Regions from separate parts of the Streptomyces sp. NPDC045695 genome, predicted to be linked through region 2. Evidence: riboswitches for the same ligand, from Rfam matches in the RefSeq annotation. Region 2 holds a riboswitch; the other holds the start of a gene.

Region 1 (7,104 bases), on a different contig from region 2:
CCGGGTTCCCCTGGGACTTCTCCATCAACTACCACCTGTACCGGCAGGTGTTCCCGCTGACCGCGCTCGGCCGCTACCTGTACGGGGAACCGTTCACCGCCGCCGGGGGAGCGTGATGTCCGCCGCCAGGGGGGAGCGGGCCGGGGCGGCGCCGGAGCAGAACCCCGACCCGTTACTGGTCGCCTGCGCCCTGCGGATCGAGCGCCTCGCGCTGCGCGGCGCAGGGCGAGGGGCCCCGGAGGCGTACGCCCTGCTGCGGACCGGGATGGGCGCGCGCGCGGCCGAGCGGGCCGTCGGCCGCGCGCTGGAGCGGCCGGGCATGGAACGGGCCGCCGTCCTCGCCACGGGATTCTGCGCCGGGCTGGTCCCCGGCATGCACCCCGGCGACCTGGTCGTCGCCGAGGAGGCCCGCGACCAGGAGGGGGCCGTCAGCTGTACCGGAACCGTCCTGCTCGCCGAGGCGCTGGCCCGGGCCGCCCCCGGCCGGACCGTGCACCGGGGCGCCCTGACCGGATCCGAGCACGTCGTCCGCGGCCAGGAGCGCGCGCAGCTGCGCGCCACCGGCGCCATCGCGGTCGACATGGAGTCCGTCGCCACCCTGCGGACCGCGACGCGGGGCGGCAGCCGTCCGGTTGGGGCCGTCCGGGTGATCGTGGACGCTCCGGAGTACGAGCTCGTCCGTATCGGCACGGTTCGCGGGGGAATATCGGCCTTCCGTGTCCTGCGTGCCGTACTGCCCGCGTTTTATGACTGGCACCGTTCTTTGCTGCTCCCCAGGAGGTGAGCCAGATGGCCATGCCGCTGCGCCAGACCATCAGGGTCGGGACGTATCTTCTCGAACAAAAGCTCCGCAAGCGCGAGAAGTTCCCGCTGATCGTCGAGCTGGAACCGCTCTACGCGTGCAACCTGGCCTGTGAGGGGTGCGGGAAGATCCAGCACCCGGCCGGGGTGCTCAAGCAGCGCATGCCGGTCGCCCAGGCGGTCGGTGCCGTACTGGAGTCCGGTGCGCCCATGGTGTCCATCGCGGGCGGCGAGCCCCTGATGCACCCGCAGATCCACGAGATCGTCCGGCAGCTGGTGGCGAAGCGGAAGTACGTCTTCCTCTGCACCAACGCGATGCTGCTGCGCAAGAAGATCGAGAAGTTCACCCCTTCCCCCTATTTCGCCTTCGCCGTGCACATCGACGGCCTGCGCGAACGGCACGACGAGTCGGTCGCCAAGGAAGGCGTCTTCGACGAGGCGGTCGCGGCCATCAAGGAGGCGAAGCGGCGCGGATTCCGGGTGACCACGAACTCTACCTTCTTCAACACCGACACCCCGCAGACGATCATCGAGGTACTCAACTACCTCAATGACGACCTACAGGTGGACGAGATGATGATCTCGCCCGCCTACGCCTACGAAAAGGCACCTGACCAGGAACACTTCCTGGGCGTCGAACAGACCCGTGATCTTTTCAGGAAGGCCTTCGCGGGCGGCAACCGGCGCCGGTGGCGTCTCAACCACTCCCCGCTCTTCCTGGACTTCCTGGAAGGGAAGGCCGATTTCCCCTGCACGGCCTGGGCCATTCCGAATTACTCCCTCTTCGGCTGGCAGCGCCCCTGCTACCTGATGAGCGACGGCTACGTGCCGACGTACCGGGAACTGATCAACGACACCGACTGGAGCAAGTACGGCCGCGGAAAGGACCCGCGCTGCGCCAACTGCATGGCGCACTGCGGCTACGAACCCACCGCCGTCCTCGCCACCATGGGCTCCCTCAAGGAATCCCTGCGGGCGGCCCGGGAGACGATCGGCGGCAACCGGGGAAAGCAGGCATGACAGCCGCGCCGGGAGGGGGCAAGGGCTTCGACCTCGCCGCACTGCTCGCCGAGCGCGGCGCGGAACGGTACGAGCTGCACGCGCGGCACCTCAACCACCAACTGCCCCGGATGCTCCACACGATCGGCTTCGACAAGGTCTACGAGCGGGCCCAGGGCGCCCACTTCTGGGACGCCGAGGGCAACGACTACCTCGACATGCTCGCCGGCTTCGGCGTGATGGGCCTGGGCCGCCACCACCCGGTCGTCCGCCGGGCCCTGCACGACGTCCTGGACGCCCAGCTCGCCGACCTCACCCGCTTCGACTGCCAGCCGCTGCCCGGGCTGCTGGCCGAGAAGCTGCTCTCGTACAGCCCGCACCTGGACCGGGTCTTCTTCGGCAACAGCGGCACGGAGGCGGTGGAGACGGCCCTGAAGTTCGCCCGGTACGCGACCGGGCGGCCACGGATCCTCTACTGCGACCACGCCTTCCACGGGCTCACCACCGGCTCGCTCTCGGTCAACGGCGAGGGCGGGTTCCGGGACGGCTTCGCGCCGCTGCTCCCCGACACCGGCATCGCGCTGGGCGATCTGGCCGCGCTGGAACGGGAGCTGAAGCGCGGGGACGTGGCCGCCCTGATCGTCGAGCCCGTCCAGGGCAAGGGGGTCCTCGCGGCCCCGCTCGGATTCCTGCTCGCCGCGCAGGAGCTGCTGCACCGGCACAAGGCACTGCTGATCGCGGACGAGGTGCAGACCGGCCTCGGACGCACCGGCGACTTCTACGCCTACCAGCACGAGCCGGGCGTGGAGCCGGACCTGGTGTGCGTCGCCAAGGCGCTGTCGGGCGGCTACGTGCCCGTCGGCGCGACCCTGGGCAAGGACTGGATCTTCAAGAAGGTCTACTCGTCCATGGACCGGGTGCTCGTGCACTCCGCGAGCTTCGGGTCCAACGCGCAGGCGATGGCGGCCGGTCTGGCCGTGCTGTCGGTCATGGAGGACGAGGAGGTCGTCGCCCACTCCAGGGCGATGGGCGACCTCCTGCGCGGGCGGCTGGCGGCGCTCGTGGACGAGTACGAGCTGCTGCACGAGGTGCGGGGACGCGGCCTGATGATCGGCATCGAATTCGGTCGGCCGTCCTCGCTGGGGCTCCGCAGCCGCTGGACGATGCTCCAAGCGGCGCGCAAGGGGCTGTTCGCGCAGATGGTCGTCGTGCCGCTGCTCCAGAAGCACCGCATCCTCACCCAGGTCTCCGGGGACCAGCTGGAGGTGATCAAGCTGATTCCGCCGCTGATCGTGGACGAGCAGGACGTCGACCGGTTCGTCGGCGCCTTCCGCGAGGTCATGGACGAGGCGCACGGCGGGTCCGGGCTGATGTGGGACTTCGGGAGGACGCTCGTGAAGCAGGCGGTCGCCAACCGCTGACCGCCTGCTTGAGCGGAGATCAGTCGAGCAGCTGCTCGCGGAGGCGGTCCAGGGTCTCGGGCGTGAGCCCGAGGCCCTGCGACAGGTAGCGGTCCACACCGCCCCAGGCCTCGTCGATGGTCTCGAAGGCCGCGAGCAGGTACTCGGCGCGGGCGTCGAAGAGCGGGGCCAGCAGCTCCATCACCTCGGGGGAGCGGGCCCCGGAGGACCCGTCGCCGCGCCGGACCCGGTAACGGCGGTGCGGGGCGTTCGACTCCAGGTAGTCCGCGACGATCGCCTCGCGCTCCACGCGCAGCGCGAGCAGGGTGACGGCGATCGACAGGCCCGCCCGGTCCTTGCCGGCGGCGCAGTGCATGAGGGCCGGGACGCTGTCCTCGGCGAGGGCGTGCAGGACGCGGCTGTGCTCGGCGGTTCGGTTCTTGATCATCACGCGGTACGAGCGGGTCATCCGGGCCGCGGCCTGCCCGTCGCCCAGGACCGCGCGGAGCTGGTCGAGGTCGCCGTCGCGGACCATCTTCCAGAACTCGCGGCCGTCGGCCGGATCCGAGAGCGGGATGTTGACGTTCCGCACCCCCGGCAGGTCCACGTCCGGGCCCTCCAGCGCGTGGTCGGCGCCGTTGCGGAAGTCGAAGACGGTGTGGAGTCCGAGCGACCCGAGGAATTCTGTATCCGTTTCAGTGGCATGGGCGAGATGTCCGCTTCGGAACAGTCGCCCCGTCTTGACCCTTCGTCCGTCGGAAGTCGGCAATCCGCCCACATCGCGGAAATTGCGCACTCCGGACAACTCCGGCTCCTGTATCTGCTGGGTCAAGGGAACTCCTCCGCTTCGTCGCGCCGACTGTGGGTGCTCTGTCCGAATTACACTACTTGGCGATAACTTGCCATCAGCGGAGGCGAGATCGACCGCGTCCCCGTGAGCCAGATCATACGGTGACCGTGAGTGCCTGATCGCTAAAGCCGAATGACCGCGTCGGAGCGGTTGTTGGCGGTGCGGAATGGACGGAGGGTGACCGGAATTCCGGCGGTCCCTCACCCCTGTTATTCCGTCAGGGAATTCATGGCTTGTTCAGCGTGGCCGTTTGGGATTACGTTCGCGACCGATCCGGGTGGATCGCCGAATCCTGCCGCCGCCCGGAAACCGCACCCGACTATTCACGCGCGGCAGGAGCGGGGGAACCAGGTAAGCCGCTGTCCCGGATCTTCGGACCCGGGACGGCTTGGGGTGAAGCCGTACATGGTCCGTTCATGTGCGGCCGGACATCTCCAGTCCGAACCCGACAGCTCACCTCGCAGGCACCGGAGAGGAAATGCGCCATGCCTGCAAAGGGTAAGCACCGCCGTCCCAAGCCCCTCTCGATATCGCGCGGTTTCGCCGTCGCCGGCACCGGTGGCGCGGCTCTCGCGCTGCCGCTGATGGGCGCCGCCGGTGCTCAGGCCGCCGGTGCTCCGGCCGTCGCCACGACGACCGCGGTCACCGCCGTGACCGCCGTGGCGCCCGTCGTGGCCCCGCAGGTTCCGGTCTCGCTGCAGGCCGCGGCCGCCGCGCCGGGCGTGTACACGGTCGTCCCGGGCGACTGCCTCTCCGTGATCGCCGCCGAGCGTCACCTGCCGGGTGGCTGGGAGCAGCTCTACGCCGACAACCGCGAGGCGGTCGGCAGTGACCCGTCTCTGATCCACCCGGGCCTGAAGCTGAACCTCGGTGGTGCGGGCGACTCGGCCGCGGCCGAGCCCGCCCCCGCCCGGAAGACCGCCGCGAAGCCCGCTTCGAAGCCCGCCACCAAGCCGGTGTCGAAGCCCGCTCCCCAGCAGGCCGCGAAGGCCGCCCCCGCGCAGCAGGCCGCCCCCGAGGCGCCCGCCGCGCAGCCGCAGTCCGCCTCCTCCTTCGTGGCGCCGGTGAGCGGAGGGATCTCCACCCAGTACAAGGTCGCGGGCAGCATGTGGTCCTCCGGCTACCACACCGGCGTGGACTTCATCGCGAGCTCCGGCACCACCGTCAAGGCGGTCGGCGCGGGCACCGTGGTCTCCGCGGGCTGGGCCGGCGCGTACGGCAACGAGGTCATCATCCGCCACGCCGACGGCAACTACTCCCAGTACGGCCACCTTTCCCAGCTCTCCGTCACGGCCGGCCAGAGCGTCACGGCGGGCCAGAGCATCGGCCTCTCGGGCTCCACCGGCAATTCGACCGGTCCCCACCTCCACTTCGAGATCCGTACGGGCCCCTCCTACGGCTCCGACATCGACCCGATCGCCTACCTCCGCTCGAAGGGCGTCAGCCTCTGACGGCAGCCGCCGCCGCGGCACGGACACACGTGGGGCCGGGACCCGAGGGGGGTCCCGGCCTTACGTGTACCTATTCCTTATCCCGCGGGTGGTATAGATCACGGCCCGTCAACCCCTCATTACGTTGGCGTAGGTTGGTAGCGGGAGTGAAGGATGGACCCGTGGCAGCGACGACGACGAAACTCAAGACCATCGGCTCGTACGCGGCGATCGGGGACAGCTTCACCGAGGGCGTGGGGGACCCGGGACCCGGGGATTCATTTCTCGGCTGGGCGGACCGGCTCGCCGTGCTCCTGGCCGATCAGCGCGAAGAGCACGACTTCCGGTATGCGAATCTCGCGGTGCGCGGAAAGCTCCTCGACCAGATCGTGGCCGACCAGGTCCCGAGGGCCAAGGCCCTGGCGCCCGACCTGGTCACCTTCTGCGCGGGCGGCAATGACATCATCCGGCCCGGCAGCGACCCGGACGACGTGGCGGAGCGGTTCGAGGCGGCCGTGGCCGACCTCGCGGGGGCCGTCGGCCAGGTCATGATCACCACTGGTTTCGACACCCGCGGGGTGCCGGTGCTCAAGCACCTCCGCGGCAAGGTGGCGACGTACAGCGCCCACGTGCGGGCCATCGCCGACCGCTACGACTGCCCGGTCCTGGACCTGTGGTCCCTGAGGTCCGTACAGGACCGGCGGGCCTGGGACGCCGACCGGCTGCACCTGTCGCCCGAGGGACACACGCGGGTCGCGCTGCGGGCCGGGCAGGTGCTCGGGCTGGACGTGCCGACCGACCCGGACCAGCCGTGGCCGCCGCAGCGGCCGCGCGGCTCGGTGGACGTGACCCGGGACAACATCCAGTGGGCGCGGGACCACCTCGTGCCGTGGATCGGGCGACGGCTGCGCGGGGAGTCCTCCGGGGACCACGTGGAGGCGAAGCGGCCGGACCTGCTGCCGCTGTAAGAGGCGGGAGGCGGGAGGCGGGAGGCGGCGAGGGGCGGTTGGGGGACGGGCCGCGGGGGCGCGGGGTCGCCGGCCACAAGCGGAATCCTTCGGGGCCGGTGTGCGTTGGGATGGTCGTAGAGCGACGACCACCTTGACCCCACCCCTCCCAGGAGGCGCTTTGACCGGCTCCCGTCCCCTGCGTCCGCGGCTGCGCGCCCTGCGGCCCGAAGCCTTCGGCGCGGACCCGTCCGGCGCCCGGCTCGAGCGGATCCGTCGTTCGCCGAACTTCGCCGACGGTGTCTTCCAGAACCCGCTGGGAGCCCGCAACAGACCCTCGGGATCGATGACGGAGTTCGCCAAGAACTACTTCCACCGGGAGCAGCGGGCGCTGCGCGGTCCCGCCGCGCCGATCCCCGTGTACCCGACGACCCTCGCGGAGCTGGCCAAGCCGCCCGTCGGCGGTCTGCGGCTGACCTGGATGGGGCACTCCAGCGTGCTCGCCGAGATCGACGGGCGCCGGGTGCTGTTCGACCCGGTGTGGGGAGAGCGCTGCTCCCCCTTCCCCTTCGCCGGCCCCAAGCGACTGCACCCGGTGCCGGTCCCGCTGGCCTCGCTGGGCGAGGTCGACGTCGTCGTCATCTCGCACGACCACTACGACCACCTCGACCTGCCCA
Region 2 (7,104 bases):
GGGGCGCACCCCAACACCCCGGGAATCGTTGGGCGAAGTAGTGGCTCGGATCACCGTGACCTCATACCATCGATCACCGCACGGCCCTTGTGCACCGACGCACAATCTCCCGGCCCTGGAGGCTCCTTTGCACCGTCGCACTGCGCTCTCCGTCTCCACCGCCCTGCTCCTGGCGGCGCCCCTGCTCTCCGCCTGCTCGGGCGAGGCCCGGCCCGGCACCGCGGCCGTCGTCGGCGGCGAACGGATCACCACCTCCGCACTCCAGTCCCAGGTCAAGGACGTGCGCGCCGCACAGAACCGGGCCGGGCAGAGCGCCGCCGAGCTCATCGCGAGTACCCCCAACCTGGAGCGGCAGAAGCTCGACGCGATGCTCCAGAGCCGGATCATCGACAAGATGGCCCGCACCGCCGGGCTCACCGCCACCGAGAAGGACATCGAGGACGAGCGCGCGGCGTACGTCACCGAGAACGGCGGGCAGGAGCAGTTCGAGGCACTGCTCCTGCAGAAGGGCGCCATGGCCCCCGGCCAGGTCGAGCGCTTCCTCAGGGACCGGGTGCTGCTGACCAAGCTGTCCGAGAAGTACGGCAACGGGAAGCTGGAGGAGCCCGCCCGGGCTGCCGTCACGGCGCTGCACATCGAGATCAACCCGCGCTACGGCTCCTGGGACGCCAAGCAGATCAAGCTCGGCGTCGGGGACACCCCCTGGATCGCCCAGCGGACCCGTCCCGAGCAGGCCCCCGCCGGAGCCTGACACCGCCCGCCGGAGGTAGGTTCGGAGGGTGACCGACCACTCCGAGCCGACCGCCGCCGAGCCGACCGCCGCAGAGCCCGCGGCCGCCGAGCCCACCGGCCGTATCGTCCTGCTGACCACCAGCCACCGGGTCGCCCCCGGCGTGCTGTCCTGGCCGGCGTGGCAGACCCTGCACGCCGCGGACCGGGTGCTGTGCGCCGACCCCGGCCACCCGCAGCTGCCCTACCTGCGCGAGGCGGGCATCGAGGTCGCGTACGAGACCCCGGACGCGCACGCGCTGGTCGAGGCCTGCGCGGGCGGCCGCACCGTCGTGGTGCTCCCGGGCGGCGAGGGCGACCAGCGGCTCACCGACGGGCTGGCCCGGCTGGCCGGCTCGGGCCGGGTCTCCATGCCGGACCTGGAACTGCTGCCCGGCTCGTACGACCTGCCGGGTGCCCGCCTGCTCGACCTGGTCCAGGTGATGGACCGGGTCCGGCGCGAGTGCCCGTGGACCTCCCGCCAGACCCACAGGGGCCTGGCCAAGTACGCGATCGAGGAGGCGTACGAGCTCGTCGAGGCCATCGAGGACGGGAGCCGGGAGGAGCTGCGGGAGGAACTGGGCGACGTCCTGCTCCAGGTGGTCTTCCACGCGCGGATCGCCCAGGAGCACGAGGATCCGGACGCCGCCTTCTCCATCGACGACGTGGCCGGGGCCCTGGTGGAGAAGCTGATCCACCGGCACCCGCACGTCTTCGGCGACGCGCAGGCGCAGACGCCGCAGGACGTGCACGAGCACTGGCAGCGGACCAAGGCGATCGAGAAGCAGCGGGAGTCGGTCACCGACGGGATCCCCGTGGGCCAGCCGGGTCTCGCGCTCGCGGCCAAGCTCGCGGGCCGCGTCCGCGCGGGCGGGCTGGCCGTGGAACTGCCCCGCGGCGAGGGCGTCGGGTACGAACTGCTGGAGCTGGCGGCGCGGGCCGAGGAGGCGGGCATCGACCCGGAGACCGCGCTGCGCGCGGCGGCCCGCGTCTACCGCGACGCGATCCGGGCGGCCGAGGGCGTCGGGGAGACGCCCTCGCCGGACGACCCCCTGGACGAGTAGGCCGTCGCCTCCCGGGCGCGCGGCTCAGGAACCGCTCGCCGCAGCCCAGGGGGCGCCCGCCCGGCCCCTGGCCCGCGCCCCGGCGGGCCCGGCCGCATGGGGCGGCGGTCCGGGGCCGGGATACGGTCGTCACGTGCACGAGCAGACCCCCGCAGCCCCAGCCGACCCCCCTGCCACCGAGGGCCCGACCCTCTTCGACTGGGAGTTCGCGACCGACCCGTACCCCGCCTATGCATGGCTGCGCGAGCACTCCCCGGTGCACCGCACCAAGCTCCCCAGCGGGGTCGAGGCCTGGCTGGTCACCCGCTACGCCGATGCCCGCCAGGCCCTGGCCGACCAGCGGCTCAGCAAGAATCCGGCGCACCACGCGGAGCCCGCGCACGCCAAGGGCAAGACCGGGATCCCGGGGGAGCGCAAGGCGGAGCTGATGACGCACCTGCTCAACATCGACCCGCCGGACCACACCCGGCTGCGGCGGCTGGTGTCGAAGGCGTTCACGCCGCGCAGGGTCGCCGAGTTCACCCCGCGGGTGCAGGCGCTCACCGATCACCTGATCGACCAGTTCGCGGGGAAGGGGGAGGCGGACCTCATCCACGAGTTCGCCTTCCCGCTGCCGATCTACGCCATCTGCGAGATGCTCGGCGTACCGCGCGAGGACCAGGACGACTTCCGTGACTGGGCGGGGATGATGATCCGCCACGGCGGCGGCCCGCGCGGCGGGGTCGCCCGGTCGGTCAAGCAGATGCGCACCTACCTCGGCGAGCTCATCCACCGCAAAAGGGATGATCTGGGCGACGACCTGATCTCCGACCTGATCCGGGCGAGCGACCACGGCGACCACCTGACGGAGGGCGAGGCCACCGCCATGGCCTTCATCCTGCTCTTCGCCGGCTTCGAGACGACCGTGAACCTCATCGGCAACGGCGTCCACGCCCTCTTCATGAACCCCGGCCAGCGCGAGCGCCTCCAGCTCTCCCTCGGCGCCGGCGAGAGCGGGCTGCTGGCCACCGGTGTCGAGGAACTGCTGCGCTACGACGGTCCGGTGGAGCTGGCGACCTGGCGTTTCGCCACCGAGCCGCTGACCCTCGGCGGCCGGGAGATCGCGGTCGGCGACCCGGTCCTGGTCGTCCTCGCGGCCGCCGACCGGGACCCCGAGCGGTTCACCGATCCGGACACCCTGGACCTCTCCAGGACGGACAACCAGCACCTCGGGTACGGGCACGGGATCCACTACTGCGTGGGCGCCCCGCTCGCGCGACTTGAAGGACAGACCGCGCTCGCGACTTTGCTCACGCGTCTGCCAGATCTGGAACTGGCTGTTCCGCCCGAAGACCTGCGCTGGCGCGGCGGATTGATCATGCGTGGCCTGCGCACTCTTCCCGTCCGCTTCACACCTCGAAACGATTGAGCGCGAACTGACCCGAAGTCAGTTCCCGACCGAACTTGTGACAATCGTTCGAAGGCCGCTAGGTTCTGCCGTTACCCCGCCGTTATGCGAAAGGTGCACCTTCATGCGTTCCGGGAACGGCCGCCACAGACGACCCCGCCAGGTCCCCGCGCTGGTAGTCACAGCCGGCGTCACTGGCTCCGCGCTGGCCCTGCCGCTGCTAGCCGCCACCCAGGCCTCCGCCGCCGACACGTCGACGTGGGACAAGGTCGCCGAATGCGAGAGCGGTGGCACCTGGAGTGCCAACCTCGGCAACGGCTCGTACGGCGGGCTCCAGTTCACCCAGGAGCAGTGGCAGAACGCCGGCGGGCTCGACTTCGCCGAGCGCGCCGACCTCGCGAGCAGGTCCCAGCAGATCGCCGTGGCCGAGCGGGTGCTCGCCTCGCAGGGGCCGCAGGCGTGGCCGCTGTGCGCCACCTCCGCCGGACTGGACCGGCAGGGCCCCGCCGCGGCGGTGGACCCCGGTCTGCCCGGCACCTCCGGGACGATCGCGCCCTCCCCGTCCCGCCCGGACGACACCGTGCCCTCCCGCGCGGGTGAGCGGCCGGCCATCGACTTCGGGGCGCCGACCGCGACGGGGCCGGTGGTCCCGAGTCCGTCCGGCTCCCCCTCGTACCTGATTCCCGACGCGCCGTCCGTCGGACTGCCCGTCATGCCCGTGCCGGACGCCCCGTCGGCGCCGGTCGTCCCGGCCGATCCGACCGCGCCCCCGGCGACCCCCGGCGACCCGGCCGCGCCCACGACGCCGGTCGCGCCGACGACTCCGGCCGTCCCGGCGGACCCGAGCGCGCCCGCGACCCCCGGTCAGCCTTCGGCGGACCCGACGGCCCCGGCGGCCGGGGACGCCACCCCGGCCGAGGGCAGCGGCAAGCACCGCGGCGAGCCCGCCCCCGAGGCGGCCGCGCCGTCTGACGCGCCGTCGGTGCCCACGTACACGGTGCGGGCGGGTGACAGCCTGGCCGCCATCGCGGATGCCAAGGGCGTGAAGGGCGGCTGGAACCAGCTCTACCAGGCCAATGAGCAGGTCATCGGCGGGGACGCCGACCTGATCAAGCCTGGTCAGAATCTGGATCTAACCGTGCAATAAGGGCACTTGAGCAGCCCGAAAAGGCGGGAATGTCGGTTATCGGCAAGTGAGACATGTGTCTCTTCCGGTCAACTGGCGTGTCCCGCCCCGAGGCTGCGGCAAACCCCGGCCTCACCTGCGCAAACACCCCCACAAGGAGCGCAAGTAGGGGCCGTCTCTCCCCGATGTCCCTCGTTGAACATCGGGGAGAGACCTGTCTACCTTCTGAATCGCTCGCCACCGCGAGCTCCTTCGACCGCATCGCCGAATCCTGCCGGCGGACGGGGGGAACAGTCGTCGCGCAAGCGCCGAAGGCAGGAGCGGGGGAACCAAGGTAGGCGCCGGGAGCGGCCGTTGAGAGACGGTCACGCCACCGGCTTGGGGTTAAGCGGTGCGGCTGGTCCGCAGCGCCGGGCACTCATCAGCTCGAACCCGACAGCTCACCTCGCAGGCGTCGGTGAGGAGAAACCTCATGCTGCTTTCCGGCAAGGGCAAGCACCGTCGCGGCTCCAAGGCCGTCCGCATCGTCACGCTCGCCGGTGTCGCCGGTGTGGCCGTGGCCGCCCCGCTGATGGCCGCGGGCACCGCCTCCGCCGCGACCGCCTCCGAGTGGGACAAGGTCGCGCAGTGCGAGGCCGGTGGCAACTGGGCCATCAACACGGGCAACGGCTACTACGGCGGCCTGCAGTTCTCGTCCTCGACGTGGGCCGCGTACGGAGGCAAGGCGTACGCCGCGCAGGCCAACCAGGCCTCGAAGTCCCAGCAGATAGCCATCGCCGAGAAGGTCCTCAAGGGCCAGGGCAAGGGCGCCTGGCCGCACTGCGGCGTGGGCCTGTCGAACTCCTCCTACACCGGCGGCGGGTCCACCGAGACCCCGAAGACCGTCAAGCCGAAGGCCGACTCGAAGAAGACCGAGCAGAAGGCCGCGCCGAAGAAGGACACCACCAAGCGCGCCGAGGCCCCGACCACCCGCTCCGAGCGCGCCGAGGCTCCGGCCGCGCCGAAGACGGGCAACGGCTCGTACGAGGTCAAGTCCGGTGACACCCTCGGCACCATCGCCGACGCCAACGGCGTCCAGGGCGGCTGGGAGAAGCTGTTCGAGCTGAACAAGGACATCGTCTCGGACGCCGACCTGATCTACCCGGGCCAGAAGCTGAAGCTCAGCTGAACACTGCGGCCCTAGCCGCAGGAGCCCGTGGCCGCGGGAGCCCGATCCGCAGGAGCCCGAACGGCACGCACGACGTCCCACCGCCCGGCGCGTTCGTCCCCACGCGCCGGGCGGCGGTGTGTGCGCCGACGCGATCCGCGCTCCCCGAACCGGCTCCGTATGTCCCGGAAGAGGGGTATTCGGTCCCTTTTTCGTCCCAGGACCCGGGCGGTCGGCAGGTCGAGTCCCCGGATCCGGTTAGGCTCTAGTCGGCAAGGCCATCCCACGGCCTGACGCCACCGCACACCCAGCGTCACATCCCAGAAGGAGATGCTCGTGCCGTCCATCGACGTCGTCGTAGCCCGGGAAATCCTGGACTCCCGAGGCAACCCCACGGTCGAGGTCGAGGTGGGCCTCGACGATGGCAGCACCGGCCGTGCTGCAGTTCCGTCCGGCGCCTCCACCGGTGCATTCGAGGCCATCGAGCTCCGTGACGGTGACCCCAACCGTTACTTCGGCAAGGGTGTCGAGAAGGCCGTCCTCGCCGTCATCGAGCAGATCGGCCCGGAGCTCGTCGGCTACGACGCCACCGAGCAGCGGCTGATCGACCAGGCCATGTTCGACCTGGACGCCACCGACAACAAGGGCTCGCTCGGCGCCAACGCCATCCTCGGCGTCTCCCTCGCCGTCGCGCACGCCGCGTCCGAGGCCTCGGACCTTCCGCTCTTCCGCTACCTCGGCGGCCCGAACGCGCACCTGCTGCCCGTTCCGATGATGAACATCCTCAACGGTGGGTCGCACGCCGACTCCAACGTGGACATCCAGGAGTTCATGATCGCCCCGATCGGCGCGGAGTCCTTCTCCGAGGCGCTGCGCTGGGGTGCCGAGGTCTACCACACCCTCAAGAAGGTCCTGCACACCAAGGGCCTGTCCACCGGTCTCGGTGACGAGGGCGGCTTCGCGCCCAACCTGGAGTCCAACCGCGCCGCGCTCGACCTCATCATCGAGGCCATCAAGCAGGCCGGCTACACCCCGGGCAAGGACATCGCGCTCGCGCTCGACGTCGCCGCGTCCGAGTTCTACAAGGACGGCAAGTACGAGTTCGAGGGCCAGTCCCGCTCGGCCGCCGAGATGACCGACTACTACGCCGAGCTCGTCGACGCGTACCCGCTGGTCTCCATCGAGGACCCGCTGTTCGAGGACGACTGGGCCGGCTGGAAGACCATCACCGACCGCCTGGGCTCCAAGGTCCAGATCGTCGGCGACGACCTCTTCGTCACCAACCCGGAGCGCCTGGCCCGCGGCATCGAGGAGGGCTCCGCGAACGCCCTGCTCGTGAAGGTGAACCAGATCGGTTCCCTGACCGAGACCCTCGACGCCGTCGAGATGGCCCAGCGCAACGGCTTCAAGTGCATGATGTCGCACCGCTCCGGCGAGACCGAGGACGTCACCATCGCCGACCTCGCCGTCGCCGTGAACTGCGGCCAGATCAAGACCGGCGCCCCGGCCCGCTCGGACCGCGTCGCCAAGTACAACCAGCTGCTGCGCATCGAGGAGATCCTGGACGACGCCGCGGTGTACGCGGGCCGCTCCGCCTTCCCGCGCTTCAAGG

What was found. Region 2 has a riboswitch for cyclic di-AMP ahead of AC07DU_RS06710 (transglycosylase family protein). Riboswitches for the same ligand answer to the same signal wherever they lie in the genome.
Region 1: another riboswitch for cyclic di-AMP. It lies ahead of AC07DU_RS11950 (M23 family metallopeptidase); the one in region 2 lies ahead of AC07DU_RS06710 (transglycosylase family protein).

What each region holds. Positions count from the first base shown of each region.
Region 1 is NZ_JBWKJU010000005.1:198,060-205,163, forward strand. Features, by position in the region: gene shc (squalene--hopene cyclase) at 1-116, shown strand, start outside; gene AC07DU_RS11930 (phosphorylase family protein) at 116-784, shown strand; gene hpnH (adenosyl-hopene transferase HpnH) at 790-1,821, shown strand; gene AC07DU_RS11940 (aspartate aminotransferase family protein) at 1,818-3,221, shown strand; gene AC07DU_RS11945 (tyrosine-protein phosphatase) at 3,241-4,032, opposite strand; cyclic di-AMP (ydaO/yuaA leader) riboswitch at 4,357-4,532, shown strand; gene AC07DU_RS11950 (M23 family metallopeptidase) at 4,536-5,501, shown strand; gene AC07DU_RS11955 (SGNH/GDSL hydrolase family protein) at 5,663-6,448, shown strand; gene AC07DU_RS11960 (MBL fold metallo-hydrolase) at 6,609-7,104, shown strand, end outside.
Region 2 is NZ_JBWKJU010000003.1:77,354-84,457, reverse strand. Features, by position in the region: gene AC07DU_RS06730 (SurA N-terminal domain-containing protein) at 128-751, shown strand; gene AC07DU_RS06725 (nucleoside triphosphate pyrophosphohydrolase) at 780-1,832, shown strand; gene AC07DU_RS06720 (cytochrome P450 family protein) at 1,966-3,240, shown strand; gene AC07DU_RS06715 (transglycosylase family protein) at 3,344-4,366, shown strand; cyclic di-AMP (ydaO/yuaA leader) riboswitch at 4,642-4,814, shown strand; gene AC07DU_RS06710 (transglycosylase family protein) at 4,818-5,513, shown strand; gene eno (phosphopyruvate hydratase) at 5,823-7,104, shown strand, end outside.